DNA from 4 places in the Streptomyces sp. NPDC051315 genome. Region 4 is predicted to be linked to each of the others. Evidence: riboswitches for the same ligand, from Rfam matches in the RefSeq annotation. Region 4 holds a riboswitch; each other region holds the start of a gene.

Region 1 (7,773 bases), on a different contig from region 4:
CCCCTCTTCGTGGGCACCCCGGACGCGCCCCGGCTCTTCGGGCCCGGCGGCTACCAGGGTGGACGGCTGCGGCTCGTCGAGACGCGGCGCATCGAGGACGTCGTGCTGACGCGCTACGAGCCCACCGCGCCCGGCGCCGGCCCGCTCCCCGTGGCCGCCGACCGGCACTGGCTGGCCCTCGCCTGCGAGCTGGCGGCCGCCTGCCCGCCGTCGCGGACCGCCTTCAGCGTGGGCGCGGTGGTGGTGGCAGCCGACGGGACCGAGCTGGCGCGCGGCCACTCCCGGGAGGCCGGCGACCCCGTCGTCCACGCCGAGGAGGCCGCCCTCGCGAAGATCGCCCCGGACGACCCCCGTCTGGCCACGGCCACCGTCTACACCAGCCTTGAACCCTGCACCCGGCGCTCCTCCCGCCCGACGCCCTGCGCCCGGCTCGTCCTCGACGCGGGCGTCCCCCGGGTCGTGACGGCCTGGCGGGAACCGGACACCTTCGTGACCGACGCCGACGGCGCCGGCCTGCTGACCGCCGCGGGCGTGGACGTCGTGGTTCTTCCGGAGTACGAGGAGCCGGCCGCGGCGCCCAACCGCCATCTGCTCCGCGACGCCCAACAGCCGTCCTGACCAAGGCGGTTCGGCTGAGCGGTGGCTCTGGGGGAGGCCCTGCGGGCAGTTCCCCGCAGGCCCCCGAGGAGCCCCCGGATCAATGCGTGCGCTTCGTGTCCCGCAGATGGCGTACACTGGTGTCATACCGACGCGGGGTGGAGCAGCTCGGTAGCTCGCTGGGCTCATAACCCAGAGGTCGCAGGTTCAAATCCTGTCCCCGCTACTGAAGGCCGAGGGCCGGAATCCTGTTTCAGGATTCCGGCCCTCGGTGCGTTCATCCGCCTGATCGCCCTCACGGAAGGTGACCGGCCGAGCGCCCTGCGCATAACAACTGAGTCACCATCAAAAGTCCTGTGGCTGCTGAAGCGTGGTCGAACCGGGGTCAACTCGCCCGTTTTTCACCGCTCGTGAGACAAAAGTCCAGGCCAGAAATGTTGTTGATCAAGCGGAACCGCTTGGAAACCCGGCCCCGCGTCTATTAACGTTCGATAACGCAGCGCGGTCGTCCCAGCCGTCACAAGAGGCGGCTCCGTGCGCACGCGCCGAATCCCGTAAGGGAACCGGGGAACCACCACCTTGGGGTGAATCACGCGGAAGCCGCCGTGAAGTTACGGCCGGTATACGCGCGTAGGAGACCTTCCCGCTCCGAACCCGTCAGCTAACCCGGTAGGCGACGGAAGGAAAGGAGTACGCCCGCGTGGCGTCCAACCGGCCTGCCCCAGAAGCCCCCAGTGTGCCCAGCCAGACCTTCGGCTACGGCAGCTACCGCACCGACGAGGGCCCCTGGGAGGAGTGGAACCCCACCGCGGAGTCCATTCGCCCGGTACGCGGTCGGCACCGCGTCGCCAAGCAGCGCGGCGGACTCGCCCGCAGCTCCACCGTCCTCGGCGTCGGCGTCATAGCCGCCGTCGGCGCGGGCGGCATGGCCAGCGCCAACACCGGCAAGCCGCCGGTCTCCATCTCCATGCCGGACCTCCCCTCCGTGGGTTCCCTGATCTCGGACGACGACACCCCCGAGGAGTCCGCGTCCGCCCTCAGCACCTTCGGCACCACCGTCGCCGCGGACGACAGCAGCGACAGCGCCGCCGACGCCGGCGAGGCGCTGCGCAGCCGGATCATGGCGCAGGCCGAGTCGCAGCAGACCCAGATCGAGGCCAAGGCCCAGGCAGCCGCCGAGGCCGCCGCGGCCAAGGCGGAGGCCGACGCGGCCGCCAAGGCCCAGCAGGAGGCGGAGGCCAAGGCCGCCGCCGCGAAGAAGAAGGCCGCCGAGGAAGCCGCGAAGAAGGCCGAGGCCGAGCGCCTCGCCGAGCTCGCCAAGCAGTACACGCTGCCGACCTCCTCGTACACCATCACCTCCACGTTCGGTCAGGCCGGCGCCTACTGGTCCTCCGGGTACCACACCGGGCTCGACTTCGCCGCCCCCACCGGCACCCTGCTCAAGGCCGTGCACAGCGGCACCATCACCTCGGCCGGCTGGGACGGGTCGTACGGCTACAAGACCGTGCTCACCCTCGATGACGGCACCGAGATCTGGTACGCCCACCAGTCCTCCATCAACGTCAGCGTCGGCCAGAAGGTCGCCACCGGCGACGTCATCGGCCGCGTCGGCGCCACCGGCAACGTCACCGGCGCCCACCTCCACCTGGAGGTCCACCCGGGCGGCAGCGCCTCGGGCATCGACCCGGCGGCCTGGCTGCGGGACCACGGCGTGAACCCCTGAGTCTTCCGGGGAATTTCCGGAGGTCGACGGGGGTCGGTGAGGTCTCCCGTGCGGCACCCGGACGTTTCCCGGATGTTCCGACCCCTGGCCGGAGGCGTGCAATGCGCGCCTCCGGCCTCGGTGTTGTCGCAGCGGATGACGTCTCCGCGCGTGCCCGGCTCCTCCGACCCCGAGGTCTTCCCGCGCGCCCTCGGTGGTGACGGCCGGGGGCGCGCCCCGGTGGCCCCGGCCCTGCCCCCGGCCCAGCCGGCGGTGGCGGCGCCGATCGCCTCCGCCCGGACCGTGGGGCAGTTGCCGGCGCAGGTGGGAGCGGCCGGGCTGGAGCCGACCCGGGCGGAGACCGAGCGGCTCCCGCAGGCCTCGGCGTAGGGGTCCACCGCGGTGTCCCCGGTAGGAGCAGCCCCTACGCCGTACGGCTTACGTCATGACGGTCGCCCGGCCGCCGGGACGCGAGCGCCCGCACGGCTCACGGCTGGTTGGGGCCGTACCCGGAGTACCCGGAGTACCCGGGCTGTGGGGAGCGGGGGTGCGGGTACAGGGACTGCGGCTGGGGTTGCGGTTGCGGCTCGTGCGGGTGAGGGTGCGGCTGCGACTGGGGATACGGGTACTGCGGGTGCCGGCTCGGTCCCGTCGGACGCCCGTGGCCCCGCCCGTGCCCGTAGACCCCGTAGACCCCGTGGACCGGCCAGGGCGGCATGGCCACCGGGACCGGAGGCGCCGTCATGCGGGCCGCGTGGTCCAGCGCGGGGCGCGCGATGTCCTTGCGGCGCCACAGCTCGTGCAGCAACTCCTGCTCCCGCACCACGAAGTCGGTGCCGGCCCGGCCGAGGCGTCCGCGGTGCCGCAGGAACGCGAGGGAGGTCGCGTACGCCTCGTACCGCGCCACCTCGCGCGCGGCCGGCTTGCCCAGATGGCGGCGGGCGTGGTCGCGGGCCAGCCGCCGGGCCCGCATCGAGCCGAGCGCGTACGGCTCCGCCGGGGTGAGCCAGCCCGCGGCCGCGTAGGCGGGGAGTTCCTCGCGCACGGTGCCCAGTTCACGCTGGCGCGTCCACACCACCAGCCAGGTCAGCACCGCGAACGCCGGCATCATGAACGCCCCGTACACCGCGAAGAACCCCCACTCGCCGAGGGTCGACGAGCCGTTCCAGAGGGCGTGCATCACCATCGCGAGCAGCAGTCCGCACAGCGGGAGCAGGACGCGGCGCACGCGCTGCCGGTCCGCGGACAGGGCGGCGACGCCGAAGCCGAGACCGGTCAGCACCGTGAACAGGGGGTGCGCGAACGGGGACATGATGACGCGTACGAAGAAGGTGGCGACGGTGACGGAGGCGATACCGCTGTCCCCGCTGAGCTGGTCGGTGCCGAAGGCGTTGCCCAGGTAGAGGATGTTCTCGGTGAACGCGAAGCCGGTCGCCGTGATCCCGGCTATCACCACTCCGTCGACGATTCCGGTGAAGTCCCGCCTGCGGAAGAGGAAGACCAGCAGGATCGCGGCCGCCTTGGCGGACTCCTCGACGACGGGGGCGATGACGGTCGCGCCGAGGGTGTCCGCGCTGGACGGGTCGGCGGTCGCCGTCGCTATCCACCGGGTGGCGAAACTGTTGGCGACGATCGCTATCAGGGCCGCCGCGCACGCGCCCCAGGCGAACGCGAACACCAGATTCCGCCAGGGCCCGGGCTCCACCCGGTCCAGCCACCGGAAGGCCGCCACGAGGAGCGGAACGGGCAGCACGGCGAGCCCCAGGCCCACCAGGAACCCCTGCGTGCCCGTCTGTTCGCGCACGAGGGCCAGAATGACCAGCCCGGAGAGCGCGAGCAGGGCGATCAGGGCGCCGTAGCGCACCCACGTGTGCTGCCACCAGTGCGCGTGCCGGAGCCCTCCGCCCTCGGGAGTGCCGCCCGGCTGGGGCGGACGCGGCGGGAGCGGCGGGTACGGGGAACTCATGGCCACGGCATCGACCCTAACGAGGGAGAGGACAGCGGTGGAGGGAACGCGGGGTCGGAGGCGGCAGGAGCGGTTCGGTCAGCCGTGCTGTACGCGACGGAACAGCAGATCGTTCACCACATGCCCCTTGTCCAGGCCCTGTCCCTCGAAACGGGTCAGCGGCCGGAAGCCGGGACGGGGCGCGAAACCGCCGTCCGCCTGCGTGTTCTCGAAGTCCGGGTGCGCGGTGAGCACCTCGAGCATCTGCTCCGCGTACGGTCCCCAGTCGGTCGCGCAGTGCACCAGCGCGCCCGGCTTCAGCCGGGTCGCCGCGAGGCTGAGGAACTCCGGCTGGATGAGGCGTCGCTTGTGGTGGCGCTTCTTGGGCCAGGGGTCGGGGAAGTAGACGCGCAGACCGGCGAGGGAGTCCGGGGTCAGCATCTCGCGCAGCAGGATGATCGCGTCGCCGTTGCCGACGCGGACGTTGGTGAGGCCGCCGCGGTCGGCGAGGTTGAGCAGGTTGCCCTGGCCCGGGGTGTGGACGTCGACCGCGAGGATGTTGGTGTGCGGGTCGGCGGCGGCCATCTGGGCGGTGGCCTCGCCCATGCCGAAGCCGATCTCCAGGACGACGGGGTGGTCGTTCCCGAAGAGCTCCCCGAGGTCGACGGGGCGCCCGTCGATGTCGAGCCCCCACCTGGGCCACAGCCGCTGGAGCGCGTCGGCCTGCCCCGCGGTCACCCGGCTGCGGCGCGGCTGGAAACTCCTGATCCGCCGCTCGAAGTGCGATCCGGCGGGGTCGGCCTTGGGGCCGTCGGGGAAGCGGGGTTCGCCCTTGGCGCGGGCGTGCCGGAGCGACTCGCCGGAGGCGGGTCGGGCGGCGTCGGGGGCGTTGAGGGAATCAGACACAGTGGGGTCGATTTTACGTGGGTGGGCCGGCGGGTGGGGTGGGCGCGGGGTCTGAGCGGCGGCCCACCGGGAGGCGACGGGCAGGGATGACGTGGACGCGGTCACTGGCCCAGGACCCCCAGCGCCCTGCGCGCCACCTCCCGGCCGATCGGCAGGGAGGCCGTCGCCGCGGGGGAGGGCGCGTTCAGGACGTGGACCGCCCGGGGGCCCTCCCGGATCAGGAAGTCGTCCACCAGGCCGCCGTCCCGCAGGACCGCCTGCGCCCGTACGCCGGCCGCCGCACGCACCAGGTCCGCGTCCTCGACGGCCGGCAGCAGCCGGCGTACGGCCTCCGCGAAGGCCGCCTTGGACAGTGACCGGCGCAGCTCGCCGACGCCGTAGCGCCAGTGCTGCCGGGCCATGTGCCACACCCCGGGCCAGGCCGCCGTCGCCGCCGCCTCCCGGGGGCGTACGACTCCCCAGCCGTACCCCTCCCGGGCCAGCGCCGGTACCGCGTTGGGGCCGATGTGGACCCCTCCGTCGATGCCCCGGGTGAGGTGCACCCCGAGGAACGGGAACGCCGGGTCGGGCACCGGGTAGACCAGGCCCCGCACCAGCTCGGGGCGCGCCAGCTCGTAGTACTCGCCGCGGAACGGCACGATCCGGACCTCGGGCTCGTCGCCGGTCAGGCGGGCGATCTCGTCGCAGTGCAGGCCGGCGCAGTTCACCAGGACGCGGCCCCGCACGATGTCGCCGCGGGCGGTGCGGACGGCGACGCCCCGGTCCGGGCGCCGGTCGATGCGGGCGACCTGTGCGCCGTAGCGGATCTCGGCGCCGGACGCCTCGCCCAGCTGGCGGGCGACGGCCGTGAAGTCGCAGATGCCGGTCGTGCGCACGTGGATCGCCGCGAGGCCGCGGACCTCCGGCTCGTACTCCGCGATCTGGGCGGGGCCCAGTTCCCGGACCGGTATGCCGTTCTCCCGGCCGCGCTGGACGAGGGCGTGCAGGCGGGGCAGCTCGGAGCGGTCCGTGGCGACGATCAGCTTGCCGGTGACGGCGTGCGGGATGCCGTACTCCGCGCAGAACTTGATCATTTCGGTGGCGCCCCGGACCGCGTAGCGCGCCTTGAGGGAGCCGGGGCGGTAGTAGATGCCGCTGTGGATGACGCCGCTGTTGCGTCCCGTCTGGTGCCGGGCCGGGCCGGGCTCCTTCTCCAGCACGGTCACGCGGGTCCCCGGCGCGGCACGCGTGATCGCGTGCGCCGTCGACAGGCCGACGATGCCCCCGCCGACGACGAGCACGTCACAGTCGTACGCCACCACCTGCACCACCTCCGCCCTCGATAGTGCACTGCGCCACTGACAGTCACTTCAAACGCCGGGGAGTGCCGCGCCGGCGAGGGGAGGCGGAGGACGGCGCGCGAGACCGGGAACGGGCCGTGCCGCGCCGCACAGCGCGGCGGACGCTCAGCGGCCCGGCGGACGCTCAGGCGGGAGCCAGCAGCGGCCGGGCCCGCTCGCGCAGCTCGACCACGCGGGGCTCGTCGCCGTACGGCTCGAGGCGGTGCAGGAGGTCCTTGACGTACTCGGTGGTGCGGGCCGAGGAGATGCGCCCCGCCACCTCCACCGCCCGCACGCCCTGCTCGCAGGCCGCGTCGAGATTGCCCGACTCGAGCTCGGCTACCGCGGAGACGACGAGCCTGAGGCCGTGCGAGCGTACGAACTCCTCCGTCGGCTTCGACAGCGCCTGCTCCGTGAACCGGCGTACCTGCCGTGGTGCCTTCAGGTCGCGGTAGCACTCGGCGGCGTCGGCGGCGAAGCGGTCGTAGGAGTAGAAACCCAGCCAGGACGGGTCGTTGTCGCCGTCGCGGGCCCGCTCCAGCCAGCTCTCGGCGGCCTTGAGGGCCGCGCCGGCGGCCTGGGCGTCGCCGGCGCGCGCGTGGGCCCGGGCCTCGACCAGGCGGAAGAAGCTCATGGTGCGGGCCGTGGCCAGGCCGCGGTTGCGTTCCAGGGCGGCCTGCGCGAGGTCGACGCCCTCGTCGCCGAAGCCGCGGTACGTCGCCTGGAGGGACATGGAGGCGAGGACATAGCCGCCGAGGGGGACGTCGGCCGCCGCGCGCGCGAGGCGCAGCGCCTGGATGTAGTACCGCTGGGCGGCTTCCTGCTGGCCGGTGTCGAAGGCCATCCAGCCCGCGAGGCGGGTCAGTTCGGCGCTCGCCCCGAACAGGGCACGGCCGACCTCGTCGGAGTAGGAGCCGAGCAACAGCGGCGCCGCCTCCACCCGCAGACACTCCGGCACCATGGACGAACGCCAGTCGCCGCCTCCGTACTTGGAGTCCCAGCGCCTGGCGTCCTCGGCGGCCTCCCGCAGCTTCTGCACATCGCTGTGGCCGACTTTGAGCGGTGCGCCGGAGTCCTCCAGGGACTGGGCCTCGCGCGCCACCGAACTGTCGGCCGGGGTTATCAGCCATCGCGAGGCGGGCGTTGCGTATGCGCTCACTGCGAACGAACCGGCCAGCGACTGCCAGATGCCGCCGGAGCCGGCCCGGCGGCCCGCGAGGTCGAGGCGGTACAGCTCCGTCGCCGAGCGCACGGCCTGGCCGACGTCCCTGGGGAAGGCGAGGCCCACTTCGGGCGCGGGATCC
Region 2 (7,773 bases), on a different contig from region 4:
GCGAGAGAGAAGTTGGTGAACGATCGTCACCCGTCGGGGACCCTGACCACCCCGGCTCCGGCTTCCGACGCCGAAGCGACGCACTACGCGTCGTACGACTCCCAGGAAGCCCAGTACGGCGACTTCACCAGCTACAACGCCTACGACACCGGAGCACAGACCACCGGCCACTACGCGGCCGACCCCCTCTTCGGTGACCTCCCGGGCGACGCCACCTCGACGGGTGCGTACGACACCGGGCAGTGGTCCACGGGCAGCCAGCAGACCCCCAACTACGACCCGTACGCGGCCCAGCATCACGCCGCCTACGACACGGGCGCGTACGACACGACCGCCTGGAACACGGACCAGCAGCACCTCGCGGCCATCCCGCACCAGACCACGGCGCCCGACACCAGCGGGCAGTGGGACGCGAGCACCTGGCTGCAGCCCGACCAGTCCGGCGGGCCCGCCGACCAGACCCAGCAGTGGGAATGGGGCACCCAGGCCTTCGACACCGGCGCCTACGACGCCACGCAGTGGAACTCCGACGGCGGCGCCGCCACGCCCGGCTCCGACGAGTACGAGCAGCGGACCGAGCCGCCGTTCGACCAGCAGGCCGACGCCGCCTTCGAGCAGTCCGGCTACGAGCAGTCCGGTTTCGAGCAGTCCGGCTACGACGAGTCCGCCGCGCACGAGGAACACTCCGCGGACGAGGGCGAGACGACCGCCACCGGCGAGCTGCCCGCCGTCTCGGCGGACCCCCTCCTCGACGACCAGGAGGAGGCGGCCCCGGCCCCCACGTCCCGTGCCGCCGCCCGCAACGCGAACCGTTCGCGGCGCCGTACGCCCCCGAAGCGCTCCGCGCTGCTGACGGTGGCCGTGCCCTCGGCCTGTGTGATGGGGGTCGCCGGCATCGCCGCCGCCTCCGTCGGGACGCTGACCGGCGACGACAAGGACACCTCGGCGAGCGCCTCGGACGCGCAGGCGGTGAAACCGTCCACCGCCAACAACAAGTTGGACTCCCAGCTCGAGACCCTCACCGCCGAGGCCGACGACTTCGCCGACCGCGCCAGCCGGACGCAGGAACGTATCGACCTCAAGGCGCAGCAGGAGGCCGAGAAGAAGAAGGCGGCGGCGGAGGCGGCCCGCAAGGAGCGGCTGCGCCCCAAGTACGCCCTGCCGGTCGCCAACCAGGGACTGAGCGCCTACTACGGCCAGTCCGGCATCAACTGGATGTCCCTGCACACCGGCATCGACTTCCCGGTCTCCTACGGCACCACGGTCATGGCCGCGACCGACGGCACCGTACGCACCCAGTGGAACAGCGCCTACGGCAACATGATGATCGTGACGGCGAAGGACGGCACGGAGACCTGGTACTGCCACCTCTCCAGCTACCGCGTCGCCTCCGGGACGACGGTGAAGGCCGGCGACCCGATCGCGTACTCCGGGAACTCCGGCAACTCCACCGGCCCGCACCTCCACTTCGAGGTCCGGCCGGGCGGGGGCTCGTCGATCGACCCGCTGCCGTGGCTGCGCAGCCACGGCCTCGACCCGACGTAGGCCGAACCCCGTCCGCCGGGCGGGCCCCCGCTGTCCAGCGGGGGCCTTCCTCATGTGCGGCCCGGCGTCCGGGCGTTACAGCTTCTCCACCGGCGCGTACCGCAGCAGGAGCCGCTTCGGCTTGGTGTCGCCGAAGTCGATCGTCGCCTCCGCGTTGGCGCCCGTGCCCTTCACCGCGACGACCGTGCCGAGCCCGAACTGGTCGTGGGTGACGCGGTCGCCGACGGCCAGCGAGACCACCGGCTTCTCTGCGGTCCGCCGGGTGGCGAAACCGGACGCGCCGGCCGCCGAGGACCGCGAACGGGACGACGACAGGGAGGCCGCCACCGCGGACGCCGGGCCGGAGGACACGGGCGAGGTGGCCCCCGTCCGCTTCCAGTCGACGTGCGTGGCCGGGATCTCCTCCAGGAACCGGGAGGGGGGGTTGTACGACGGCTGCCCCCACGCGCTGCGCATCGCGGACCGCGTCAGGTAGAGCCGCTCCCGCGCGCGCGTGATGCCGACGTAGGCCAGGCGGCGCTCCTCCTCGAGTTCCTTGGTCTGGCCGAGCGCGCGCATGTGCGGGAAGACGCCGTCCTCCATGCCGGTGAGGAACACCACGGGGAATTCGAGCCCCTTGGCGGTGTGCAGGGTCATCAGGGTGATGACTCCGGAGCCGTCCTCGTCCTCGTCGGGGATCTGGTCGGAGTCGGCGACCAGAGCGACCTGCTCCAGGAACTCGGCCAGACCGACCGACTCCTCACCGCGCTCCTGCTCGAACTCCAGTGCCACGGCGGCGAGTTCCTGGAGGTTCTCGATCCGGGTCTCGTCCTGCGGGTCAGTCGATGCCTGCAACTCGGCGAGGTAGCCGGTCCGTTCGAGGACGGCCTCCAGGACCGTCGCCGGGCCGGCGCCCGACTCGACGATCGTGCGCAGCTCCTCCATCAGCGTGTTGAACCGCTTCACGGCGTTCGTCGACCGCGCCGCCATGCCGTACGCCTCGTCGACGCGGCGCAGCGCCTGCGGGAAGCTGATCTTCTCGCGCTGGGCGAGGGCGTCGATCATGGCCTCGGCGCGGTCGCCGATGCCGCGCTTGGGCACGTTGAGGATGCGGCGCAGCGGGACGGAGTCCTCCGGGTTGGCGAGCACCCGCAGGTAGGCCAGGACGTCCCGGACCTCCTTGCGCTCGTAGAAGCGGACGCCGCCGACGACCTTGTAGGGCAGGCCGACACGGATGAAGACCTCTTCGAAGACACGGGACTGGGCGTTGGTGCGGTAGAAGACGGCGACGTCGCCGGCCTTCGCCTCGCCCGCGTCCGTCAGGCGGTCTATCTCGTCGGCGACGAACTGCGCCTCGTCGTGCTCGGTGTCGGCGACGTAGCCGGTGATGCGCGCGCCCGCGCCCGCGTTGGTCCACAGGTTCTTCGGGCGGCGGGACTCGTTGCGCTCGATGACCGCGTTGGCGGCGGAGAGGATCGTCTGGGTGGAGCGGTAGTTCTGCTCCAGCAGGATCGTCGTCGCGTCCGGGTAGTCCTCCTCGAACTGGAGGATGTTGCGGATCGTCGCGCCGCGGAAGGCGTAGATCGACTGGTCGGCGTCACCCACGACGCACAGCTCGGCCGGAGGGACGTCGTCCTCGCCGGGCGGTACGTCGACGGGGTGCTCGGAGGTGCCGACGAGCTCACGGACGAGGGCGTACTGGGCGTGGTTGGTGTCCTGGTACTCGTCGACCAGGACGTGCCGGAAGCGGCGGCGGTAGTGCTCGGCGACGTCCGGGAACGCGCGCAGCAGGTTGACCGTCGTCATGATCAGGTCGTCGAAGTCGAGGGCGTTCGCCTCGCGCAGCCGCGACTGGTACAGGGCGTAGGCCTGGGCGAGGGTCTTCTCGAAGCCGTCGGTGGCCTGGGCGGCGAAGTCCTCCTCGTCGATCAGCTCGTTCTTCAGGTTGCTGATCTTGGCACTGAAGGACTTCGGCGGGAAACGCTTGGGGTCGAGGTCCAGGTCGCGGCAGACCAGGGCCATCAGGCGCTTGGAGTCGGCGGCGTCGTAGATCGAGAACGACGACGTGAAGCCGAGCCTCTTGCTCTCGCGGCGCAGGATGCGCACGCACGCGCTGTGGAAGGTCATCACCCACATCGCGTGGGCACGCGGGCCGACGAGCTGCTCGACGCGCTCCTTCATCTCGCCCGCGGCCTTGTTGGTGAAGGTGATCGCGAGGATCTGGCCCGGGTGGACGTGGCGCTCGGCGAGGAGGTGGGCGATGCGGTGGGTGAGCACGCGCGTCTTGCCGGAGCCGGCGCCGGCGACGATGAGCAGCGGGGTGCCGGAGTGGACGACGGCGGCGCGCTGATTGTCGTTGAGCCCCTCCAGAAGCGCCGCGGCGTCGATCGCCGGGCGCGGGGCGCCGTCGCGGTAGTAGGCGTCCCGGTCCGGTGGCACGTCGAACTTCCCGCCGAACAGATCGTCCGGAAGCGGCTCCGTAGTGTGATCGTCCTCGGGCGGCGGGGGTTCCTCCTCGTGGCCGCGGGGGGCCTGGAGGTCCGCCAGGAAGCTGTCGTCAAAGAGGCTGCTCATCGCTCTCCGAGTCTAGGGTGCCCCACCGACAACCGGCCGCCGTCCCGAAAACATCCCGGCTTTCCCCGCCACCCGGCGCCCCACGATCTTCGGCCACCGCCCGCCCGACCCCGCCTCACCCTTCAGGACGGCCTGGTCACGCTGTGCGACGAACCGGGAAACCTGAACCAAGGTCACGAAAATGTATCGGGCATATCACCCATCAACCTTCACAGGAGCCACACGAGTTGGCTACGGTGCCGGGCAGGCCGTACGACCCCCACCGGCGAACCTCGCCGGGCCGCGCGGCCTCCGCCGAGTCCGGCGCGCCCCCTCGCGGCAGCCGGAGCCGGGGACCCACCGAGACCTTGGGGTGAATCGGCCCGACTCCCCTTCCGGGGACGAGGCCGTAGGGCAACCCTTCCAGAGCATCCGCCCGAACCCGACAGCTAACCCGGTAGGCGGAACATGGAAGGAGTCGCCTCCCTTGGCGTCGCAGCACCGCAAGCCGCGCCCCGCGGGTACGCGCGTAGCAGGCATACGCACGCCCGCCCTCGCCACCGCCGCTCTCACCTCGGTGGCCCTGCTCTCCCAGACGGCCGAGGCGGCACCCGCCGCCGACGGCAAGCCGAGCCTGGAGGAGGTCGAGAAGAAGGTCGACGACCTCTACCGCCAGGCGGAGTCGGCCACCGAGAAGTACAACGCCGCCAAGGAGAAGACGACCAAGCAGCGCAAGCGCGTCGACTCCCTCCTCGACGACGTGGCCCAGCGCACCCAGAAGCTCAACGAAGCACGGGAGCGGCTGGGTTCCTTCGCCGCGGCCCAGTACCGCACCGGCGCCTCCGCGCCCGACACGGCGACCTTCCTGCTCGCGGACACCCCGCAGGACTACTTCGACCAGAGCCAGCTGATGAGCCGGCTCACCGACCGGCAGAAGGGCGCGGTCGACGACTACGTCACCGAGCAGTCGGAGACGATGACGAAGCGTCAGGAGGCCGCGCAGAGCCTCGAGACGCTCACCGAGTCGCAGAACGACCTCAAGACCGCCAAGGCCACCGTCCAGAAGAAGCTCAGCACCGCACGCGCGCTGCTGTCGCAGCTGACGGCCGAGGAGAAGGCGCGGCTCGCCGCGGTCGAGCGGCAGAAGCAGCAGGAGGCCGCCCGCAAGGCGGCGGAACTGGCACAGCGGCAGGCGGCGGAGGCGGCCGCCCAGCAGGAGAGCGACGCCTCGTCGAACACGGGCGCCTCCACGCCGTCCTCCTCGTCCTCCTCGCCCTCGTCGGCTCCGGGCTCGGACGCCTCCTACGCCACCAAGGCGGAGAAGGCGCTCGCCTTCGCCCGCGCCCAGATCGGCAAGCCGTACGTCTGGGGCGCCACGGGCCCCGAGTCCTACGACTGCTCCGGCCTCACCCAGGCCGCCTGGAAGGCTGCCGGCGTCACCCTCCCGCGCACCACCTACGACCAGGTGAACGCGGGTAACACGGTCCCCCTCGCCGACGCCCAGCCGGGGGATCTGATCTTCTTCTACGACGACGTCACCCACGTCGGCATCTACATCGGCAACGGCATGATGATCCACGCCCCGAAGCCGGGCACGTACGTGCGCGAGGAGTCGGTGTACTACGACGGCGAGTCGTCGATCCACAGCGTGGTGCGACCGGCCTGAGCGACCGGCCCCGGCGCGGCGGGCCGGAGCACACGCGCGTGGGCGTTGTCCGCGCGGCGGCGGGGCGGCGCGTGACGGCGAGGCAGCGCGGTCGACGGTTCGGCGCGTGACGGCGAGGCGGCCGCCTGTGTGCTGCGCCCGCGCGTATTTCACCGCTCCCGCACGCGTGCCCCGCGCGAGCCTCCCCGCCCTCCTCACCATCGGCCGCATGCCCGGCTCCTCCTCCCCCCTGTACGCCCGGCGGGCGCGGTCCGTCGGGAGGGAGCGCGGTGTCCGTCGGGGAGCGCGGTGTCCGTCGGCTGCCGGGGCCGCTTGCCGGCGACCGGCGTCCTGTCGATCGGTCTGCGTCTGACCGGGGACGAGGTGCTGCCTCCCGGATCACACTCGCGCTGGCGGGTGGCGCCGGAGGCGGACTCCGTCGTACCGCTGCACGGCTGCTGGGGGAGCGCGAGCGGTGGGGGGCCGAGGCGGGTGAGCCGGCCCGCGCTCACGACCGTGGCGGTGACCAGCGTGCCCGACACGCGCGTCTGCGCGCTGGGGTGGCGGTCGGTCGCTTGCCCGGGGCGCTGCTGGCGCCGGCGGCCGCACTGTGGCCGTCCTGCTGGTGGACGTCGTACGCCATGGGGAGCGGCGCATGCCTGGCGCGGTGTTCTGTGGTGTGTGGGCACACAAAGGCTGGCCGTGCTGGGCGCGACCCTGGCCCCGGCCCAGGAGGCGCCCTGGCTCGCGCACGCCGCGCCCGTGCTGTTCTGACTCGGCCTGGTGCTCTCTGTGCTCGCGCTGACCCGGTTTCTGGCTGGGGCAGCTCGCCGAGGGCGCCCGTCCCGTGGCGGACGGGCCCCATGCAGGTGCCGGTGTGGGTCGCGGTGGCGGTCCCGGCCGGCCGCCACCGCGGGGGCGGCCCTGGCCGCCCGCGCGTCCGTCAGGTCCAGAGCACCGCGATGAAGACGTTGGCCACGGTCAGCAGGCCGACCAGGCCGAACAGCGGCTTCTCCACCTTCTCGTCGTCGCGCTTCACGTAGACGAGGCCGAGAATCACGATCAGCAGAGCGAGCTTCACGCCGATCTTGATGTTGTTGACGTGCTGGTCGTCCGCCTGGTTGAGGCCGACCAGGATGACGCCGGTGACCAGCATCGTCGCCGCGCCGTGCAGCATCGCGGGGACGAAGCGGGCCGTGCCCCGGCCCATCGCCTTCATCTGCGTGAGGAAACCGCCGAGCAGCGCGCCGATGCCGATGATGTGCAGGCCGACGAAAAGATGGATGAGTACGTCCATGGAGCCGGATGCTAATCAGCCGCTCCGGTGCCGCCCGACACCGGCCCACCCCGGGTGACGCGCCACCGGCCGTTTCCGGCCCGTCCGGCGGGCGCCCCGTCCGGCGGACGGCCTGCGCGGCGGACATCAGCCCGGCGGACGCCCTGCCCGGCGGGCACCGGGCGCTGCATATATGCGCGCCATAGCACCCCGCCGCGCGAAGATGACCCGAATGCGCCGTATCGGTCAGCGGCCCGCCCGAAGTCGACCCCTCCCGACCGGATCACCGAGCACTTCCGGTCGCCCGACAGTCCGCTCGCGTCACTTCCGCACAACGCGTCACCGATCCGGCACGGACGGGCCTAGCGTCCTCCCCCAGGTGACCGGCTCCCCACCGCCGCCCGGGCCAGGGGCGGCAGTCGGCCACCACCGCCGAGACGTCCGGTGGCGCCCCGGTCCCCTGTGCGGGCCGCCGCCGGACGCGTCAGCCGCACCCCGCGGTGGTACGTCCGTCCGCTCCCCCTGGCGGGCACCCGCCCCACCCGGGGCCCCTGACGGCCGTACCGACGAGGCGGTCGTACGAAAGGACGTGCAGTCCCACGTGGCAGCGCACCGCAAGCCCCGACAGCGCTCGCTCGGCGGCCATACCGTCCGCACGGCGGCCACCATCGCCCTCGCCGGCGCGGCGGGCGCGGCCGGCTTCGACGGAACCGGACACGCCGAGCCGAACCCCACACCGGCGCAGGTGAAGGCCAAGGTGGACAAGTTGTACCAG
Region 3 (7,773 bases), on a different contig from region 4:
CGGGCCTCGCGGCAGCGGCTGGCGGGCGAGCAGGAGGCCCGCGTCCACCAGCTCGGTGATCGTGTCCACGCGGATCACGCCGGCCTGCCGCAGCAGCGCCGACACCGTCGCGTGCGGCAGCCGCGTGGCCCGTACGGCGTGCCCCTGGGGAGCGGATCCCGCGCCCTGCACCACCACGAGCGGCTTCGCCGCCGCCGTACGCCGTGCCAGGCGGGTGAACTTGCGGGGGTTGCCGATGGACTCCAGGTACATGAGGGCGACGTCGGTGTCGGGGTCGTCGTACCAGTACTGCAGGACGTCGTTGCCGGAGACGTCGGCGCGGTTGCCGGAGGAGACGAACGTCGACACGCCGGTGACGCCGGTGACGCCTCCGCCGCGCCGGTGCAGCCGGGACAGCAGGGCGATGCCGATGGCGCCGGACTGGGCGAACAGTCCGATGCGGCCGGGCCGGGGCATCTCCGGCGCCAGGGACGCGTTGAGCCGCACCTCCGGGGAGGTGTTGATGATCCCGAAGGCGTTGGGGCCGATGATCCGCATTCCGTACGCGCGCGCCCGGCGCACGAGGTCGCGCTGGCGCTCGCGTCCCTCGGGGCCGCTCTCGGCGTATCCCGCGGCGAGGACGACGAGTCCCTGCACGCCGTGCTCGCCGCACTCGGCGACGACCTCGGGCACGTGCTCGGCCGGGACCGCGACGACGGCGACGTCGACGGGACCGTCGATCTCGCGCACCGAGCGGTGGGCGGGCACCCCGTCGAGCTGCTTCAGGCCCTCGGGGAAGGCCTTGTTCACCGCGTACAGGTGTCCGGTGAAGCCGGCCTCCCGCAGGTTGCCGAGGATGCTGCGGCCCACGCCGCCGGGGGTGCGGCCGGTGCCGACGACGGCGACCGAGCCGGGCGTCAGCAGCCGCCGTACGGAGCGGGCCTCGGCGCGCTGCTCCCGCGCGCGCTGCACGGCCAGGGAGCGCTCGGTGGGTTCGAGGTCGAACTCCAGTCGGACGACGCCGTCCTCGAAGCTGCGCTTCTGGGTGTACCCGGCGTCCGTGAACACCTTGATCATCCTGCTGTTGGCGGGGAGCACCTCGGCGGCGAACCGGCGGATGCCGCGCTCGCGCGCGACGGCCGCGATGTGTTCCAGGAGCGCGGAGGCCACGCCCCTGCCCTGGTGGGCGTCCTGCACGAGGAAGGCGACCTCGGCCTCGTCGGCCGGCGCGGAGGCGGGCAGGCCGTCGGCGCCGATGCGGTCATAGCGTACGGTGGCGATGAACTCGCCGCCGACCGTGGCCGCGAGTCCCACCCGGTCCACAAAGTCGTGGTGCGTGAAGCGGTGGACGTCCTTGGCGGACAGACGCGGGTAGGGCGCGAAGAAGCGGTAGTACTTCGACTCGTCCGAGACCTGCTCGTAGAAGCTGACCAGACGCTCGGCGTCATCAACGGTGATGGGGCGGACGCGTGCGGTGCCGCCGTCGCGCAGCACCACGTCGGCTTCCCAGTGGGCGGGGTACTCGTGCCGGTCCGGCGCGCTCTGCATGGGCCCCAGAGTACGGCTCGCGTCCGACAGCGGCGCGGGGCAGTCTGTGGAGGACGGAACGTCGGGTCGAGGCCGCGACCCGACGGCCACGGCGGAACGGTACGCAGGACCGTTCCGGGCACGTTTCACGTGTGGAACACTGGTCTAGACAACCCTGAACACCGAAGGGCAGCATCACATGGCTGAGCGCCGCGTCAACGTCGGCTGGGCCGAGGGCCTTCACGCCCGCCCCGCCTCCATCTTCGTCCGAGCCGCCACGGCCGCAGGCGTCCCGGTGACGATCGCCAAGGCGGGGGGCAACCCCGTCAACGCGGCCTCCATGCTGGCCGTGCTCGGCCTGGGCGCCCAGGGCGGCGAGGAGATCGTCCTCGCCTCCGACGCCGAGGGCGCGGACGTCGCCCTCGACCGGCTGGCCAAGCTGGTCTCCGAGGGGCTCGAGGAGCTTCCCGAGACCGTCTGAGCCTCGCCCGCAGCGCGTACGGAGCCGCGTCGCCCTTCACGGGCGGCGCGGCTCCGCCGTTTTCCCGCGCTCGCTGCGGAGAAATCTCGGGAGGCATGACGGAAAATAGTCCGGGCACACGAAGAGCGCGCCGTCGGAAATTCCGGGCGCGGCAGAAAAAGGGCAGCGGAAATACAGCTCCGCCGAATTCCCTTCTTTGTATACGGCCCCCGTGTTAATGACGCGGGCCCGACATGTTTACGACGTGTTGCGAAGTCCTCACACGGTCCTGGCGGTCCCCGCCCGCGAAGCGCAGCCGGTGTGCGGCGGACGAGCGCTCGGTGTGCAGCGCGGTGATCGCCCGCGCGCGCTCGCCGTCGCCGCGCGCCACCGCGTCCACGATCGCGCCGTGCTCCGCCCAGGACTCCACCGGGTTGGCGGGCGCGTCCACCGCGTACATCCAGGCGATCTTGTGACGCAGCTGGGTGAGCGTCGAGGTCAGGGCATGGCTGCCGGAGGCCTGGGCCAGCGTCTCGTGGAACCACCCGCCCAGGGAGCGCAGATCCTCGCTGCTGCCCCTCCTGGCGCGCTCCTGCCCCAGCCGGACGAGGCCGCGCAGCACCTTCAGATGCGCTTCGGTGCGCCGCTGGGCGGCCCGGGCCGCACCGAGCGGCTCCAGCAGCATGCGCATCTCCAGCAGGTCGGCGGCCTCCTGCTCGGTCGGTTCGGCGACGCACGCGCCCGCGTGCCGCCGCGTCACGACGAAGCCCTCCGCCTCCAGCGTGCGCAGCGCCTCCCGGACGGGGACGCGCGAGACGCCGTAGCGACGGGCCAGGAGTTCCTCGGTGAGGCGGCTGCCGCGCTCGTAGACACCCGCGACGATGTCGTCCCGGATGGCCGTGCACACCGAGTGCGCCGGAATACGCATGACCGACCTCCGCCTTAATCCCCGTGAAACGTCGACGAATGACGTGTGGTCAGTGACTCTATTGCAATGAGCCGCAATTTCCGACGGCGGGTCGGAATCCATGGATATTTTTTGGACAGCGGGGAGCGGGAAACGGCGAAAGCCCCGGCCGGAAGGGCCGGGGCTGCACGATCTGTCGCCGTACGTCGTCAGATGTTCACGCCGTGCTTGCGGAGGTAGGCGACCGGGTCGATGTCCGAGCCGTACTCGGTGCTCGTACGGGCCTCGAAGTGCAGGTGCGGGCCGGTGACGTTGCCCGTCGCGCCGGAGAGGCCTATCCGCTGGCCCGGAGTGACCTTCTGGCCCACCGAGACGCTGATGGACGACAGGTGACCGTACTGGGTGTACGTGCCGTCGCTCATCCGGATCACGACCTGGTTGCCGTAGGCACCGCCCCAGCCGGCCTCGACGACGGTGCCGAGCCCGACGGCGTGCACGGGAGTGCCGCTCGAGGCGTGGAAGTCGATGCCGGTGTGGCTGCCGGAGGACCACAGGGAGCCACCGGACTTGTAGCCGGTGGACACGTAGGACCCGGTGATGGGCGACACGAAGGTGTTCAGGCGCTCGCGCTCGGCCTCACGGGCGGCGCGGGCCCTGGCCTCGCGCTCCTTCTTGATCTTCGCGGCGGCCCGGGCGGCCGCCTCCTTGCGCGCGGCCTCCTCCTGGGCGGCCTGCTTCTGTGCGGCGGCCTGGTCGTCGATCTGCTCGGCGACGGAGTCGCCGATGGTGACGACGGGGATCAGCCCGGTCTGTTCCGCGGAGGTCTCGGCGGCGAGCGCCGGCGAGGAGGCCACGGTGCCGATGACGCCGGTGGTGGTGAGCGCCGCGATGCCCGCCGCGCGGGCGGTGGTGCGCTTCATCCGGCTGGGACGACGGTGCTTCCCGGTGGCGCAGGTGAACGCCATGAAGTCGAGTGGTCCTTTCCTTCCCTCTCGCCTACCGGGTTAGCTGACGGGTTCGGAGCAGGAAGGTCTCCTACGGGCCCCCTCGCGTCACGCGCGGGCGTCCGATTCACCCCAGGGACTGTGTACTTGGGTCCCCGGCTCCCCTGGCTCGCGCCGTACGGGGACTCGGCGATGGCTGTCCGGTGCCGCGGATGCGGCGCACTGCCCGACGAACAGCCCGGATGAAACTAGACGCGCCCGCTGTCAATCCCCAAACGGAACGCGGCTTTTGTAGCGCATGCCACAGGGCAGACAGGCAACCTCTCCCTCAATTCGGACATCAGGAGGCCCTGGTGACGCGTCGGTCACCAGGGCCCCTCGCACCCGCGCGTGGCCCGGCGGCCGGGCGTGCGCGCTGTCGCGGTGCCTACTCCGCGGACACGACCTTCACCTCGCCGATGCCCAGGGCCTCGACCGGCTCCTTGATCTGGGCGGCGTCACCGACGAGGACGGTCACCAGACGGTCGACCGGGAAGGCGCTCACGACGGCCGCGGTGGCCTCCACGGTGCCGGTCGCGGCCAGCTGCTGGTACAGCGTCGCCTGGTAGTCGTCGGGAAGGTGCTGCTCGACCTGGTCGGCCAGCGTGCCGGCGACGGCCGCCGCGGTCTCGTACTTCAGCGGTGCCACGCCGACCAGGTTCTGCACGGCGACGTCGCGTTCGGCGTCGGTGAGGCCCTCGGCGGCGAGGGTGCGCAGCACCTGCCAGAGGTCCGCCAGCGCGGGACCGGTGTTCGGGGTGTCGACGGAGCCGCTGATGGCGAGCATCGCGGCGCCCGTGCCGTCCGGCGCTGAGCGCAGGACCTGCCCGAAGGCGCGCACCCCGTAGGTGTAGCCCTTCTCCTCGCGCAGGACGCGGTCCAGGCGGGAGGTGAGGGTGCCGCCGAGGCAGTACGTGCCGAGCACCTGCGCGGGCCACACGCGCGCGTGCCGGTCGGGACCGATGCGGCCGATCAGCAGCTGCGTCTGGACGGCGCCGGGACGGTCCACGATGACGACCCGGCCGGTGTCGTCGGCGGTCACCGGCGGCACCGGCCGCGGCTGGGCCGAGGAGCCCGTCCAGGCGCCCAGGGTGTCGCCGAGGACCGCGTCCAGGTCGACCCCCGTGAGGTCGCCGACGACCACGGCCGTGGCCGTGGCGGGGCGGACATGCTTCTCGTAGAAGGCGCGGACGGCCGCCGAGTCGATGGTCTCGACCGTCTCCGCCGTGCCCTGGCGGGGGCGCGACATGCGCGCGGTGGCCGGGAACAGCTCCTTGGAGAGCTCCTTGGCGGCCCGCCGGGAGGGGTTGGCCAGCTCGTGCGGGATCTCGTCGAGACGGTTGCGGACGAGCCGCTCGACCTCGCTGTCGGCGAACGCGGGCGCCCTGAGGGCGTCGGCGATCAGCCCGAGGGCCTTGGCCAGGCGGGAGACCGGCACCTCGAGGCTCAGGCGGACGCCGGGGTGGTCGGCGTGCGCGTCGAGGGTCGCGCCGCAGCGCTCCAGCTCGGCGGCGAACTCCTCGGCGGAGTGCTTGTCGGTGCCCTCGGAGAAGGCCCGCGCCATGATCGTGGCGACGCCGTCGAGGCCGGCCGGCTCGGCGTCCAGGGGCGCGTCCAGGAGGACCTCGACGGCGACGACCTGCTGGCCGGGGCGGTGGCAGTGCAGAACGGTCAGGCCGTTGTCGAGCGTCCCGCGCGCGGGGGCGGGGAACGCCCACGGCCTGGCCTCGCCCGCCTGCGGCTGGGGGTGGAAGTCCATCGTGGCGAGCTCGGTCACTGGGCCGCCTCCTCGTTCTCGTCCTCGTCGGCGGTGTTCTCGGTGCTTGCGGCGTTCTCGGCGCTCTCGGCGCCTTCCGCGCTCTCGACGGGCTCGTAGACCAGCACGGCCCGGTTGTCGGGACGCAGACGGGCCTGGGCGATCTCCCGCACCTCATCCGCCGTGACGTCCAGCACGCGCTGGACGGCGGTCAGGGCGAGCTGCGGATCACCGAAGAGCACGGCGTACCGGCAGAGTTCGTCGGCGCGGCCGGCGACCGTACCGAGACGGTCCAGCCACTCGCGCTCCAGCTGGGCCTGGGCGCGCTCCATCTCCTCGGCCGTGGGGCCCTCCTCGGCGAAGCGGGCGAGCTCCTCGTCGATGGCGGTCTCGATGACCGGCACCTCGACGTCACCGGAGGTCTTCACGTCCAGCCAGCCCAGGGAGGGAGCCCCGGCGAGCCGCAGCAGGCCGAAGCCGGCCGCCACCGCCGTACGGTCGCGGCGGACGAGCCGGTTGTAGAGGCGGGAGGACTCGCCGCCGCCGAGGATGGTGAGCGCCAGGTCGACCGCGTCGCACGCGCGCGTGCCGTCCTGCGGCAGGCGGTAGGCGGCCATCAGGGCGCGGGCCGGGACCTCCTCCTCGACGACCTCGCGCAGCTGCTCGCCGATGATGTCGGGCAGGGTGCCGTCACGGGGAGCGGGCTTGCCGTCATGGGCGGGGATCGAGCCGAAGTACTTCTCGATCCAGGCGAGCGTCTGCTCCGGGTCGATGTCGCCGACGACCGAGAGGACCGCGTTGTTGGGCGCGTAGTACGTGCGGAAGAACGCGCGCGCGTCCTCCAGGGTCGCCGCGTCCAGGTCGGCCATCGACCCGATCGGGGTGTGGTGGTAGGGGTGGCCGTCCGGGTAGGCGAGGGCGGTCAGCTTCTCGAAGGCCGTGCCGTAGGGGACGTTGTCGTAGCGCTGGCGGCGCTCGTTCTTCACGACGTCGCGCTGGTTCTCCATGGACTCGTCGTCCAGGGCGGCCAGCAGCGAGCCCATGCGGTCGGCCTCCAGCCAGAGGGCGAGCTCCAGCTGGTGGGCGGGCATGGTCTCGAAGTAGTTGGTGCGCTCGAAGCTGGTGGTGCCGTTGAGCGAGCCTCCCGCGCCCTGGACCAGCTCGAAGTGGCCGTTGCCCTTGACCTGGGCGGAGCCCTGGAACATGAGGTGTTCGAAAAGGTGAGCCAGACCGGTACGCCCCTTGACTTCGTGGCGCGAACCGACGTCGTACCAGAGGCACACCGCCGCGACCGGGGTCAGGTGGTCCTCGGAGAGCACCACGCGCAGGCCGTTGGCCAGGCGGTGCTCGGTCGCTGTCAGGCCCCCGGAGCCTGCCTGGGCTGTGGCCGTGTGACCCATGGGCATGTACGTCCCTTCCGATCGCGGACGCGGTCGTCGAAACCGCGGTTTTCCTGCCGGTCCTGCCACTGTATGCAAGCGCGCGGAGCGTCGGCGAAGTTCCCGGGCGCCGTACGCCCAGAGCGAGATCGCGTAGCCTGCGGGCAGCCGTGGAGGAGGTGCCCCTCCGGCCGGGGCCGGACGCCCAGGCCCGGGGCGTGGCCCGCACTGTCAGTGCCACGGTCCACAATGGTCCGCGTCAGACCCGTCACACGCTTCAGCCAGAGCGAGCCGAAGGAACGCGTCGGTGTCGAGAGGGCGAATGCGCCGAGCCCCGAAGGCTTGAGCGCGGTCGCCCCCTCGACACCGACGTGAAGGTCCCGTAGGCGAGCGACCAGAAAACAGGAGGAGCCGGCAGCGATGGCCCGCCGCAGCACGAAGACCCCGCCGCCCGACGACTCGTACGAGGAGAAGATCCTCGACATCGACGTCGTCGACGAGATGCAGGGCTCCTTCCTCGAGTACGCGTACTCGGTCATCTACTCCCGCGCCCTGCCGGACGCCCGCGACGGTCTCAAGCCGGTGCACCGCCGCATCGTCTACCAGATGAACGAGATGGGCCTGCGCCCCGACCGCGGCTACGTGAAGTGCGCGCGCGTCGTCGGCGAGGTCATGGGCAAGCTGCACCCGCACGGCGACGCGTCGATCTACGACGCCCTGGTGCGCATGGCCCAGCCCTTCTCCATGCGGGTGCCGCTGGTCGACGGCCACGGCAACTTCGG
Region 4 (7,773 bases):
ATCCTGTACATTTTTTACAGACGTCGAAGGAGGGGTTCCCATGACCCGACCGTCCGCCCGCCATGTCCTGCCCGAGTTCACGGAGCGCACGAGTTCCGGGCACCGGACGCTGGATCCCTACTCCAAGCTGCTCGAGGAGCGGATCGTCCTGCTCGGGACACCGATCGACGACACGTCGGCGAACGACGTGACGGCCCAGTTCATGTACCTCGAGCACAAGGACCCGGACCGGGACATCTCGCTGTACATCAACTCCCCCGGCGGCTCGTTCAGCGCGATGTCGGCCGTCTACGACACGCTCCGCTTCCTCACGTGCGACGTGGAGACCGTCTGCCTGGGCCAGGCCGGCACGTCCGCCGCCGTCCTGCTGGCCGCCGGCACGCCGGGCAAGCGGTACGTCCTGCCGGGCGCGCGTGTCGTCATCCGCCAGCCGGCCCTGCCCGAGCCGGTCCAGGGCCAGGCCGGTGACCTGGCGATCCAGGCCCAGGAACTGACCCGCGTCCGCGCGCTGCTGGAGGAGATGCTCGTACGGCACACCGGGCGCCGTCCGGAGCAGGTGCGCGCGGACATCGAGCGGGACCGCGTCCTCGACGCGCGGGAGGCCGTGGCGTACGGGCTGGCGGACCGGATCGTCCCGGGCCGCAGGGACGCCGGCGACGCGCCGGGCGCGAGGTGAGCCGCCGATGCTGCCTCCCGAGCTGCCGCCGCTGCCCGCGCTGACCCGGGCCGAGGCCGAGCTGATCGACCGTTACCTGGAGGTGGTCGACCTGCTCGGCCGGATCAACCCCGCCCACCACGGCGACACCTACCGCGGACTGCGCGCGGCCCAGGCACTGGTCGGCCGGGCGACCGCGCTGCGGGACGCGCTGACGCTGATGCACCAGCGGGGCGAGAGCGAACTGCACGCGCCGACCCTCGCGCGGGCGCTGCGCGTCCTCGACGGGGAGCGCCGCACAGCGCGCGTCACGGTGCCTCCACTCCCCGACAGTTGACGCATCGGCGTCCGGACCCGGCCGTGTTCGCCGAGAGCGTGACGTCCGCACCGGAGTCGAAACGACCCAGAAGACGTACCCACGTTCGGCGTATCCGTGGCTGCTTTTTCCAGCCCACAGCGGTTGCGCGAATGAGGGGCCGAAAGGGCGGAAGGAGGGGTTCCAGTGCTGGTCCGGGGGCATTTCGTCGTCTTGACACCTGACCGGCCATCAGGGTGTCCACCCGAACGGGTGAGTGGTGAGTAACCCCACAAATCCCCGGTTGCGTTGGGATTTTCGGACATCGGTGCGCCAAGATCCCTGTCTGACGACAAGCCCCCGCCACAAGCGGCGGGGCGGTCCGGGCGGACGCCGAGTCCTGCCGCCGCCCGGATGACCGGTCGACAGAAGTGCATCGGCAGGAGTGGAGGACCCAAGCACGACGGGTCGCCGGAACGGTCACGCCATGACCGGGCCGAGCAGCCCTTGGGGTGAAGCCGCAGCAGCGGCCGGGCAACTTTGTCAGCCCGAATCCGACAGGTCATCCTTCACAGGCGGCTGACGAAGGGTTGCGCATGACTGCGCTCAATCGTGTCCCGTCGCTCATGGCCCGTGCCGGTACGGCCTCGGCCTTCGCCATCGCCGCCGTGGGCGGCTCGATCGTGGTCCCGGGTGTCGCCTCCGACGCCGCGGCCGCCACGCCCGCGAAGAAGGCACTCCAGGTCGCGGCTTCCAAGAAGGGCTCCCCCTACAAGTACGGCGCCACTGGGCCGAACAGGTTCGACTGCTCGGGGCTCACGCTGTACTCGTTCAAGAAGGCGGGCAAGAAGCTGCCGCGTACGGCGGCCCAGCAGTACAACAAGACCAAGCACATCTCGGCGAGCAACCGCAAGGCCGGCGACCTCGTGTTCTTCCACTCGGGGTCGAACGTGTACCACGTCGGCATCTACGCCGGTAAGGGCAAGATCTGGCACTCGCCGAAGACCGGCGACGTGGTGCGGCTGCAGAAGATCTGGACCAAGAGCGTCTGGTACGGCCGGGTCAAGTGACCCTCCGGGGTGGTGGCGGCGTCCTGACGCGCCGCCACCGCCCCGGAGATCCGCCCCCGGCCCCGCGGTGGCGGTTCGGGGAAGGACGGCCCCCTCAGGGCCGTCAGCGGCCCTCTGACGCGCGCCTCCCGTCCGGGGGCCGTATGCGCCCGGTCGCCGGCACGCGGCGGTCCCGCGGACCGCTGCGGTCACGTGGACCGGCTCCACCACGTGGGCCGGCACCGTCACGCGGACCGGCACGGTCGCGGGCCCATACGGTCGGCCGCGCCCCGGGTGAGCGGCCCGGCCCCGCGCCGAGCGGCTCGCGTGACCCGGTGCGCGGCCACCGGCCGAGCGGCCCCGACGGCGTCGCCCCCGCCCCCGCCGGTCACGGCTCCTGCTGACCCGCTGCCGGCACCGGTTCCACCGGAGCCGTCCACGGCAGTTCGATCAGGACCGTCTTGCCGCCCTCGCGAGTGGGGCGGACCCGTAGTCTGCCGCCGCACTCCGCGGTCAGCCAGCGGATGATCACCATGCCCCGGCCGTTGTCCTGCTGGACGGCGGCCGGCAGCCGTCTGGGGAAGCGCGGGTGGCTGTCGGTCACGCCCAGGCGCAGTTGTTCGTCGCGTTCGAGCACCAGGTCCACCGTGAAGGTGGGGGACTGCCCGAAGGTGTGCTGGACGGCGTTGGTGGCGAGCTCGGAGACGATGAGACGGATGGTGTCGGCCGCCTCCGTCTCCGCCGGAAGGCCCCACTCCCCCAACGTGGTCAGCACGAACGCGCGGGCCGTGGACACCGAGGCAGGATCGCTCGGCAGAGTGACGGATGCTTCCAGGTGGTCTGCCATGGCGACCTCGTCCCTTTCCCACGGGACCGGAGTCCGACACGGTGCGGATGGTTCGAGTACGGTCCCGGACTGGTGCTTCGTCGCCAGACTGCCATCACCGCGCCCGTCACGGGTGGCGATCCACCAAGGTATGCATATATCTGTCGCCCGATGCGGTGAACTCTGCCAGGGCAGAGCGTATGTGGACGGCTCGGGAGGAGTAAGGAGACTCCGATGCAGCACGGTCCCGCGGTACGCCGCCGGAAACTGGGGGCCGAACTGCGGGCCTTACGTGCCCGCCTGGGACTCACCAGTGGTGAGGCGGCCCGACTCGTGGGCTGGCACCAGTCGAAGGTGAGCCGGATCGAGACCGGCACCAGCGGTACGAAACCGGCCGATGTGCGGTTACTCCTCGACGCCTACGGCGTGGGCGATCCCCAACTGCGCGAACTGATGCTGGCGTTGGCCGGGTCGGCCGACAGCGGCGGACGGGACCACTGGGTGCACGCCTACCGCGGGGTGCTGCCGCCCGCCTACCGGGACTTCATCAGCCTGGAGTCGCAGGCGAGCGCGATGCGCACGCTGGAGACGACCGTGGTCCCGGGGCTGCTGCAGACGCCCGAGTACGCGCGGGCGGTGACCCGGGCCGCCCTCGAGGGCGCCGGCGAGGAGCAGTTGGACACGCTGGTGGAGGTGCGGCTGGCCCGGCAGGACGTGCTGCGCACCCGGCCGCCCCTGGAGTTGAACGCGGTGCTGGACGAGGCGGTGCTGCGGCGGGAGGTGGGCGGCCCCGAGGTCATGGCGAGGCAGCTGGAGCGGTTGGTGGAGGCGGCACGGCTGCCCCAAGTGAGGCTCCAGGTACTGCCGTTCAGCGCCGGGGCGCACATCGGCGTCACCGGGCCTTTCGTTATCTTCTCATTTTCGAGCACTTCTGATCTGGATGTGGTTGTTCTCGACCACTTGACGAGTAGCCTCTACCTCGAACGGAAAGAAGACCTCCAGGCCTACACCGAGGCCTTCGACGCCCTTCGGACGCACGCCCTTTCCCCCGAAGACACACTGGACTACCTCGCCGCGACAGCTGACGGCGCGTAGGGAGGCACCATGACCGCACTGCCTCGGAACGTTCCCTCCAGCACCGACCTGCACGACCGCCGCCATCCGCAGGGTCTGCGGTGGCTGCGCAGCAGCTACAGCACGGGAGCCAACAACTGCGTCGAGACGGCCCGTCCGGCCACCGGACCATGGGCCGGTCTGCTCGCCGTACGCGACTCCAAGAACCCGGCCGGACCCGCCCTGCTCTTCTCCCCCGAGAGCTGGACGGGCTTCACGGCCGCGCTCCGCTGACCCCCGTCCTTCCCCACCCGTCCACGGGACTACCCGTCACGCCGGTGCGCGACCGTGTCACGCCGACTCACGGCCGTGCGCCGTCGATCACCAGTACAGCGCGTTCGATCTGAGCCTCGGAGAGGTCCGCGCGGGCGGTCAGCCTCAGACGCGAGATGCCGTCGGGCACGGAAGGAGGCCGGAAGCAGCCCACGGCCAGGCCTGCCGCCCGGCAGTCCGCCGCCCAGCGCACGGCCTGTTCCGGGGACGGCGCACGCACGGAGACGACCGCGGCGTCCGGACGGACCGCCTCCAGACCCGCGGCCGTCAGCCGCGCGTGCAGTTCACCCGCCACCGCACGCGCGCGTGCCGCGCGTTCCGGCTCCCGGCGCAGCAGCCTCAAGGCCGCCAGGGCCGCGCCCGCCGCCGCCGGGGCGAGGCCCGTGTCGAAGATGAACGTCCGGGCCGCGTTGACCAGATGGTCGATCACGCGCGCGGGACCGAGCACGGCTCCGCCCTGGCTGCCGAGCGACTTGGACAGCGTCACCGTGACGACGACGTCCTCGGCGCCGGCCAGCCCCGCCGCGTGCGGGGCACCGCGCCCGCCGTCACCGAGGACGCCGAGCCCGTGGGCGTCGTCGACGACCAGCCCGGCGCCGTGGTCCCGGCACGCCCCGGCCAGGGCGGCCAGCGGGGCCGCGTCGCCGTCGACCGAGAAGACCGTGTCGGAGACCGCCACCGCCGGACCGTCGTGGGTGCCGAGCGCCTTGCGCACCGCGTCGGGGTCGGCGTGCGCGGCGACCTGGGTGGTGCCGCGGGCCAGCCGGCAGCCGTCGATGAGCGAGGCGTGGTTGCCCGCGTCGGAGACGATCAGGGAGCCGTGCGGGGCCAGCGCGGTGACCGCGGCGAGGTTGGCGGCGTAGCCGGAGGAGAAGACCAGGGCCGCCTCGAAGCCGCAGAAGTCGGCCAGTTCCCGCTCCAGTTCGGTGTGCAGCTCGGTGGTGCCGGTGACGAGCCGGGAACCGGTCGCGCCCCCGCCCCAGGTCCGGGCGGCCCGCGCCGCGCCCTCGGTGACCTCGGGGTGGTGGGCCAGGCCCAGGTAGTCGTTGCTCGCGAGGTCGAGGAGCGGCGAGTCGGCCGGCCGGGGCCGCAGGGTCCGTACCAGTCCGGCACGGCGGCGCAGCTCCGCCTGTTCGTCGATCCAGCCGAACGCCATGGCTCCTCCGGGGCTTTTGTAGGTAGCGGACAGACACTAGCCGTAGGACCGGCCACCCATGGTGTGGCAATACCCACACGTCGAACCGGGTGTGTTGTGTGATCCCTACCTTGGCCCGGAGCGGGTCCGTAGGACAGGATCGGCTCTCATGGACCTGCTGAACACGCTGGTGGACAAGGGGCTTCGGCGCGAGCTGCCGACCCGCGAGGAAGCGCTGGCCGTCCTCGCGACGTCCGACGACGACCTGCTCGATGTGGTGGCCGCGGCCGGGAAGGTGCGCCGGCACTGGTTCGGGCGACGGGTGAAACTCAACTATCTCGTCAACCTGAAGTCGGGGCTGTGCCCCGAGGACTGCTCCTACTGCTCCCAGCGGCTGGGCTCCACGGCCGGGATCCTCAAGTACACCTGGCTCAAGCCCGACGAGGCCTCCCAGGCGGCGGCCGCGGGGCTGGCCGGCGGTGCCAAGCGGGTGTGTCTGGTGGCGTCCGGGCGCGGCCCGACCGACCGGGACGTGGACCGGGTCTCGGAGACCATCAAGGCGATCAAGGAGCAGAACGAGGAGGTCGAGGTGTGCGCCTGCCTCGGCCTGCTCTCCGACGGCCAGGCGGAGCGGCTGCGCGAGGCGGGCGCCGACGCCTACAACCACAACCTGAACACGTCCGAGGGGACGTACGCGGACATCACGACCACGCACACGTACGCCGACCGGGTGGACACGGTGCAGAAGGCGCACGCGGCGGGGCTGTCCGCCTGCTCGGGTCTGATCGCGGGCATGGGTGAGAGCGACGAGGACCTGGTCGACGTGGTCTTCGCGCTGCGCGAGCTGGACCCCGACTCGGTTCCGGTCAACTTCCTGATCCCGTTCGAGGGCACCCCGCTGGCCAAGGAGTGGCATCTCACCCCGCAGCGGTGTCTGCGGATCCTGGCCATGGTGCGGTTCGTGTGCCCGGACGTGGAGGTGCGGATCGCGGGCGGACGTGAGGTCCATCTGCGCACGATGCAGCCGCTCGCGCTGCACCTGGCCAACTCGATCTTCCTCGGTGACTACCTGACCAGCGAGGGCCAGGCGGGCAAGGCCGACCTGGAGATGATCGCGGACGCCGGTTTCGAGGTGGAGGGCGCGGACCGGGTGACGCTGCCGGAGCACCGGGCCGCCGGCGGGGGCTGCGGGTCGCACGAGAGCGCGGGGTGCGGATCGCACGAGAGCGCGGGCTGCGGATCGCACGAGGGGGGCGGTGTCTGTGGTTCCGCCGCGGCCGCGCCCACCGGTGAGCCGCGTACGGACCTGGTCGCCGTACGCCGCCGGGGTGCCGGGACGGACCTCGCGCCCAATGCCTGAGCTGAGCGTGTCCGAGCTGCTGGACCTCGACCGGCGGCATGTGTGGCATCCGTACGGTCCGATGCCCGGCCGGGTCGAGCCGCTCGTCGTGGAGTCGGCGAGCGGGGTGCGGCTGCGGCCGGCGGACGGTTCGGCCGACCTGGTGGACGGCATGTCGTCCTGGTGGTCGGCGATCCACGGCTACAACCACCCGGTGCTCAACGAGGCCGCGCGCGAGCAGCTCGGACGGATGAGCCACGTGATGTTCGGCGGGCTCACCCACGAGCCCGCCGTACGACTGGCGAAACTCCTTGTCGACATGTCGCCCGACGGCCTGGAGCATGTGTTCCTCGCCGACTCGGGGTCGGTGTCGGTCGAGGTCGCGGTCAAGATGTGCCTCCAGTACTGGCGCTCGCTGGGCCGTCCGGGCAAGCGCCGGCTGCTGACCTGGCGCGGCGGCTACCACGGCGACACCTGGCAACCGATGTCGGTGTGCGACCCCGAGGGCGGGATGCACGACCTGTGGACCGGGGTGCTGCCCCGCCAGGTCTTCGTGGACCCGCCCCCCGCCGCCTACGAGGAGGCGTACGCGGAGCAGCTGCGCGCCGCGGTCGAGCGGCACGCCGACGAGCTGGCCGCGGTGATCGTCGAGCCCGTGGTGCAGGGCGCGGGCGGGATGCGGTTCCACTCGCCGGCGTATCTGCGGGTGCTGCGCGAAGCCTGCGACGCGCACGACGTGCTGCTGGTGTTCGACGAGATCGCGACCGGGTTCGGGCGCACCGGCTCCCTGTTCGCGGCCGGGCACGCGGCGGTGACGCCGGACGTGATGTGCGTCGGCAAGGCGCTGACCGGCGGCTACCTGACGATGGCGGCGACCCTGTGCACGGCGCGGGTGGCCGACGGCATCTCGCGGGGCGAGGTCCCGGTCCTCGCGCACGGGCCGACCTTCATGGGCAACCCGCTGGCGGCGGCCGTCGCCTGCGCCTCGATCGAGCTCCTGCTCGGGCAGGACTGGCTCGCGGAGGTCAAGCGGATCGAGGCGGGGCTGCGCGAGGGACTGGCTCCCGCGCGTGAGGTGCCGGGCGTGA

Evidence for each region. Region 4 has a riboswitch for cyclic di-AMP ahead of ACIBBD_RS05680 (C40 family peptidase). Riboswitches for the same ligand answer to the same signal wherever they lie in the genome.
Region 1: another riboswitch for cyclic di-AMP. It lies ahead of ACIBBD_RS06385 (M23 family metallopeptidase); the one in region 4 lies ahead of ACIBBD_RS05680 (C40 family peptidase).
Region 2: another riboswitch for cyclic di-AMP. It lies ahead of ACIBBD_RS33855 (NlpC/P60 family protein); the one in region 4 lies ahead of ACIBBD_RS05680 (C40 family peptidase).
Region 3: another riboswitch for cyclic di-AMP. It lies ahead of ACIBBD_RS29700 (M23 family metallopeptidase); the one in region 4 lies ahead of ACIBBD_RS05680 (C40 family peptidase).

The regions. Positions count from the first base shown of each region.
Region 1 is NZ_JBITEN010000003.1:12,543-20,315, reverse strand. Features, by position in the region: gene ACIBBD_RS06395 (dihydrofolate reductase family protein) at 1-618, shown strand, start outside; tRNA gene ACIBBD_RS06390 (tRNA-Met) at 750-823, shown strand; cyclic di-AMP (ydaO/yuaA leader) riboswitch at 1,131-1,290, shown strand; gene ACIBBD_RS06385 (M23 family metallopeptidase) at 1,298-2,320, shown strand; gene ACIBBD_RS06380 (hypothetical protein) at 2,456-2,689, shown strand; gene ACIBBD_RS06375 (PrsW family intramembrane metalloprotease) at 2,787-4,265, opposite strand; gene trmB (tRNA (guanosine(46)-N7)-methyltransferase TrmB) at 4,344-5,150, opposite strand; gene lhgO (L-2-hydroxyglutarate oxidase) at 5,252-6,457, opposite strand; gene ACIBBD_RS06360 (MFS transporter) at 6,615-7,773, opposite strand, start outside.
Region 2 is NZ_JBITEN010000024.1:34,345-42,117, reverse strand. Features, by position in the region: gene ACIBBD_RS33865 (M23 family metallopeptidase) at 16-1,545, shown strand; gene pcrA (DNA helicase PcrA) at 1,621-4,098, opposite strand; cyclic di-AMP (ydaO/yuaA leader) riboswitch at 4,381-4,556, shown strand; gene ACIBBD_RS33855 (NlpC/P60 family protein) at 4,565-5,743, shown strand; gene ACIBBD_RS33850 (hypothetical protein) at 6,666-7,019, opposite strand; gene ACIBBD_RS33845 (NlpC/P60 family protein) at 7,600-7,773, shown strand, end outside.
Region 3 is NZ_JBITEN010000018.1:52,652-60,424, forward strand. Features, by position in the region: gene ACIBBD_RS29685 (GNAT family N-acetyltransferase) at 1-1,527, opposite strand, end outside; gene ACIBBD_RS29690 (HPr family phosphocarrier protein) at 1,706-1,987, shown strand; gene ACIBBD_RS29695 (GntR family transcriptional regulator) at 2,202-2,894, opposite strand; gene ACIBBD_RS29700 (M23 family metallopeptidase) at 3,083-3,838, opposite strand; cyclic di-AMP (ydaO/yuaA leader) riboswitch at 3,852-4,019, opposite strand; gene ACIBBD_RS29705 (M16 family metallopeptidase) at 4,245-5,633, opposite strand; gene ACIBBD_RS29710 (M16 family metallopeptidase) at 5,630-7,012, opposite strand; gene ACIBBD_RS29715 (DNA topoisomerase (ATP-hydrolyzing) subunit A) at 7,412-7,773, shown strand, end outside.
Region 4 is NZ_JBITEN010000002.1:590,337-598,109, forward strand. Features, by position in the region: gene ACIBBD_RS05670 (ATP-dependent Clp protease proteolytic subunit) at 41-676, shown strand; gene ACIBBD_RS05675 (hypothetical protein) at 684-992, shown strand; cyclic di-AMP (ydaO/yuaA leader) riboswitch at 1,342-1,543, shown strand; gene ACIBBD_RS05680 (C40 family peptidase) at 1,547-2,020, shown strand; gene ACIBBD_RS05685 (ATP-binding protein) at 2,388-2,846, opposite strand; gene ACIBBD_RS05690 (helix-turn-helix domain-containing protein) at 3,060-3,920, shown strand; gene ACIBBD_RS05695 (DUF397 domain-containing protein) at 3,930-4,172, shown strand; gene ACIBBD_RS05700 (8-amino-7-oxononanoate synthase) at 4,240-5,367, opposite strand; gene bioB (biotin synthase BioB) at 5,516-6,706, shown strand; gene ACIBBD_RS05710 (adenosylmethionine--8-amino-7-oxononanoate transaminase) at 6,699-7,773, shown strand, end outside.